2 regions of the Salinispirillum marinum genome follow, and region 2 is predicted to be linked to the other one. Evidence: predicted binding sites of a transcription regulator. Region 2 holds the regulator's gene; the other holds the start of a gene.
What was found. The regulator sigma-54, encoded in region 2, starts transcription at its own class of promoters, with help from an activator protein. The targets are predictions, from matches to a motif close to TGGCACNNNNNTTGCTNT.
Positions count from the first base shown of each region.

Region 1: ACFOSD_RS11145 (flagellar basal body rod protein FlgF) is a predicted target of sigma-54. The motif match lies at 1,215-1,232, and genes of this name have one in related genera.

Region 1 covers NZ_JBHSAL010000002.1:857,483-859,648, forward strand. The annotation lists gene flgG (flagellar basal-body rod protein FlgG) at 1-417, opposite strand, end outside; gene ACFOSD_RS11145 (flagellar basal body rod protein FlgF) at 433-1,176, opposite strand; gene ACFOSD_RS11150 (flagellar hook-basal body complex protein) at 1,394-2,166, opposite strand, start outside.
Region 2 covers NZ_JBHSAL010000001.1:42,712-44,877, reverse strand. The annotation lists gene ACFOSD_RS00220 (PTS sugar transporter subunit IIA) at 1-40, opposite strand, end outside; gene hpf (ribosome hibernation-promoting factor, HPF/YfiA family) at 47-352, opposite strand; gene ACFOSD_RS00210 (RNA polymerase factor sigma-54) at 476-1,984, opposite strand; gene lptB (LPS export ABC transporter ATP-binding protein) at 2,063-2,166, opposite strand, start outside.

The DNA.
Region 1 (2,166 bases), on a different contig from region 2:
GCCCGGTTCAAGTAAGGCACCGGACGCGGTAACAATTTCACCATCGGCATTGATATGGAAGGTGCCGTCACGGGTGTAACTGGCGTTGCCATCCGGCAACAAAATCTGGAAAAAACCGCGTCCATTGATCGCCAAATCCAGTGGGTTTTCGGTAACTTCCAAATCCCCTTGGCTAAACTCTTTTTGCGTACCCACAATGCGTACACCCGTACCCAACTGCAAACCGGACGGCAGTTGATTGTTCTGGTTTTCCTGCGCACCGGGCTGGCGTTGAATTTGATAGATCAAGTCCTGAAACACCGCGCGGTCTTTTTTGAAACCGGTGGTGCTGACGTTGGCCAAGTTGTTGGAGATGGTTGACAGGTTCATGTCCTGTGCTTCCAACCCCGTTTTACTAACCCACAGTGCCTTCATCATGATGCGGTTCTCCTATCAGCTCATTTGGAGCAGACGTTGTGATGCTTCAGAGGCTTCTTCGGCGCTCTTCATCATCTTAATTTGCATTTCATACTGCCGACTCAACGACAGGATGCTTACCAATTCGGTAACAGCTTTCACGTTAGAGCCTTCCAAATAGCCGGAACGCACCTCCACCAGCGGGTCGGCAGCCAACACCGCATCTCCCTGGTTCGGGCGAAATAAGCCGTCGGTGCCTTTCTCCATGGTTTGCAGATCCGGGTTGACCAGCTTTAAGGCATCCACCTGTAAAAGCTCCTGGGGACCATCACCCGGTGCTCGCACGCTGATGACTCCGTCATTCCCAATGAACAATTGCTGATAGGGTGGAATCACCAAGGGACCGCCCTCACCCATCACCGGCCTGCCGTCACCGTTGAATACTTGCCCGGCGGCATCGACCGTCAGGTCACCCCGGCGGGTATAGGCTTCTTCACCGTTTTCATCCAACACAGCCAAAAACCCTTGCCCGGCAATCGCCACATCGAGATCGCGGCTGGTACTGATCAGTGGGCCTTCATTGAAATCACTGGCCGGACGTTCCGTCATACTGTACGCACGGGATGGGTAATGTTCCCCAAACACTGGCATAGCGCGGGCTTGCTCGAAGTCGGCGCGAAAACCGGTCGTACTGGCGTTGGCCAGGTTGTTGGAGTGCGCTGCCTGCGCCAGCATATTGTGCTTGGCACCGGTCATAGCAATGTATATGGCACGATCCATGGGTTTGACCCCTCATTAAGAACTCATCTATGTCTCTCAATGCGATAACTGTGCCAACTAAAAAGAAAACCGCCACAGGGTGCGGCCCTGGGCGGTTTTAGGGGGATGCCGCTGTTTCTTTGAGGAAAAAACAGCGGCAAAGGCGGCAACAACACATAAAAAAGCGGCAGCGGATAGCCTTATGTGTTGCTGCCCAGCGGAGCGTTATAGCCCATCATTAACGAAGGTTGATGATGGTCTGCGTTACCGCACTGGCGGTTTCAATGGTCTTCGCACTGGCTTGGAAATTCCGTTGTGCGATGATCAAGTGCACCAGTTGTTCCGATAAGTCTACGTTCGAATCTTCCAGGGCGTTCGAGCGAATCGACCCTAGGATACCCGTACCGGCAACCCCGATGGTGGCATCGCCGGAATCGAACGACTCAACCCATTCGGTGAAACCAATCGGATTCAGTCCTTCAGGATTCCGGAAGGATGCAATAGATACCTGTCCGATGGTTTGTGATTGCCCGTTGGTATAGCGTGCTGAAATTTCACCCCGGTCATTGATCTCCAGGTCTTTCAGCTGCCCTGAGGCATAGCCATCCTGCGAAAAGTTATCACGCGAGAACGGGCCACCAAACTGGGTTACACGCTCGAAATCAATGACAAAGTTAGAGCTGGTGTTTGGCTCTACAATCGGCAAACGGCCACCCTGTGCTTCAGGCAATGGACCATAGCCACCAGTGGCACCACCTTCGTCATCACGCGGCAACCAGTTAGAGATCAACCATGAGCCGCTGGCGTCACGGTTTAAGGTGCCGTCCGCGTTGAAGAACATTCTGAACGACGCTTGAGTCGGTTCTTGGTTCTGCGGGAATGGCAGGCTCAAATCCGGGTCACCTACATCACGGCCATCGACTTGGGCGTAGACGGTCCAAGAGTTCAAATCAAAGGGGCGATTCGGGTCGTCCTGATCCTTCACAAAAAACATTTGCAACGCGTGCTGAT
Region 2 (2,166 bases):
GGGTGCGCTCCAGACTAACGACGTCGTTAAGGTTTGGCATAAAAAATTAGCGACCGTTCCCGTGCAGGCGATCTACGGTCTTTTCCTTGTGTTTGAGAAGTTGTCGGTCCAGCTTGTCGACCATCAGGTCAATCGCTGCATACATGTCTTCGTGCTCGGCGTCGGCAAACAGTTGACCCCCTTTGATGTGCAGGGTGGTCTCTGCCTTTTGTCGTTGTTTCTCTATGCTGAGCGTGGTTTGTACGATGCTGATTTGATCGAAATGTCGCTCCAATCGATCCAGTTTGGTGGTGACGTACTCGCGCAGTGGGTCGGTTAATTCTACATGATGGCCACTGATGTTTATTTGCATAGGATAACTCCTTCTCGCGAATGACAGGTCGTTAGGACAACGACCCCAAAAAAACGCTTTGTCTCTATGTAATAAGTGTAGCTGACTTTCGTTTCAAGTGATTGATCTGGATTAATGTTTTATTTACACAAGGGTCTTGCGTTCATTCGACGGCGGAATGTTCATGGCCTCACGGTATTTGGCAATGGTCCGGCGCGCTACATTGATCCCTTGATCTTTTAATAGGGTAGCAATTTTACTGTCACTGAGCGGCTTTTTGGTGTTTTCCGCACTGACCAACTTTTTAATCAACGCACGAATAGCGGTAGAGGAACACTCGCCACCGCTGTTGGTGCTGACGTGGCTGGAAAAGAAGTACTTCAGCTCGAAAATACCCCGTGGGGTATGCATGAATTTTTGTGTGGTGACCCGCGAAATCGTTGATTCATGCATTTCAACGGCTTGGGCGATGTCATGGAGAACCAACGGTTTCATGGCTTCTTCGCCGTATTCTAGAAACCCGCGCTGATGCTCAACGATTTGCGTGGCGACCTTGAGTAACGTTTCATTGCGGCTTTGCAGGCTTTTAATGAACCATTTGGCTTCTTGCAGGTTGTCTTTGATGTAATTGTTGTCTGCGCTGTTGTCGGCGCGCTTGATCATTGAGGCGTAACCGCTGTTAACACGTAAGCGAGGCGCAATTTCCGGGTTAAGTTCGACCAGCCAACGGCTGTGTTCGAGGTCTTTGCGCACGATGACGTCAGGAATCACATATTCCGATTCGTGGTTGGATATGCTGGTGCCGGGCCTTGGATTGGTTTGTTGGATCAACACCATGGCGTCGCGCAATTGCTCTTCCTTTATTCGCATCTTGCGCAGAATTTGCGGAAAATCTTTACTCGCCAGCAGGTCGGCGTAGTCCGTCACCAAACGAATCGCTTCTTTGAGCAGCGGGGTGTCGGCCGGTAGTTGGCGCAGCTGTATAGAAATGCATTCGCTGAGATTCTGCGCGCACACGCCGGTCGGCTCAAATTGTTGTAGCCGATGCAGTACCGCCATCATTTCGTCCATTTCCAGTGGGTCACCGTCTTGACCAAGCTCTTCTTCAAGTCCTTCAAAGATGTCTTCAATGGGTGAACACAACAGGCCGCTCGGCTCCACTGAATCGATGATGGCCGTCGCAATGATTCGGTCCCGTTCATTCATCGGGGTAAGATTCAACTGCCACATCAAATGATCGTATAAATTGTCATCCGCGACCGACTGATTTTCAAAGTTGTAGTCATCATCGCCGCTGGGCATAGAAGCGCTGGTGGGGGCGTGTTGGTAGATGTCATCCCAATTGCTGTCGACCGAGAGTTCATCGGGAATTTGTTCGTTCCACAGATCTTCTATTTGCGGGTCGTCGGCTTTATCGTTGCTGCTGACGGTAATCGATTGATCATCGGATTGACTGTTGGCGTCGTTTGCGGGCGCATGCTCATGATCCGCTTCATGTTCGTCAGCCACTTCTAATAGTGGGTTCGAGTCGAGCGCTTCTTGGATCTCTTGTTGTAAGTCCAGAGTGGATAGTTGCAATAATCGAATGGCTTGTTGCAGTTGAGGCGTCATCGTCAACTGCTGGCCCATTTTTAGCTGCAAACTGGTCTTCATGTCGCTCCTGATACTACCCGACGCGGCTCAGTGTTGGCCGCGAACTGTCTAAAAATAACCCGGGAAAAGGGTTTCACATTAAAGGCGGAAGTGTTCGCCGAGGTAAACCTCACGAACCTTTTGGTTGGCAAGTATATCGTTTGCGCCGCCCTCTGCAATAATAGTACCACCTCCGACGATAT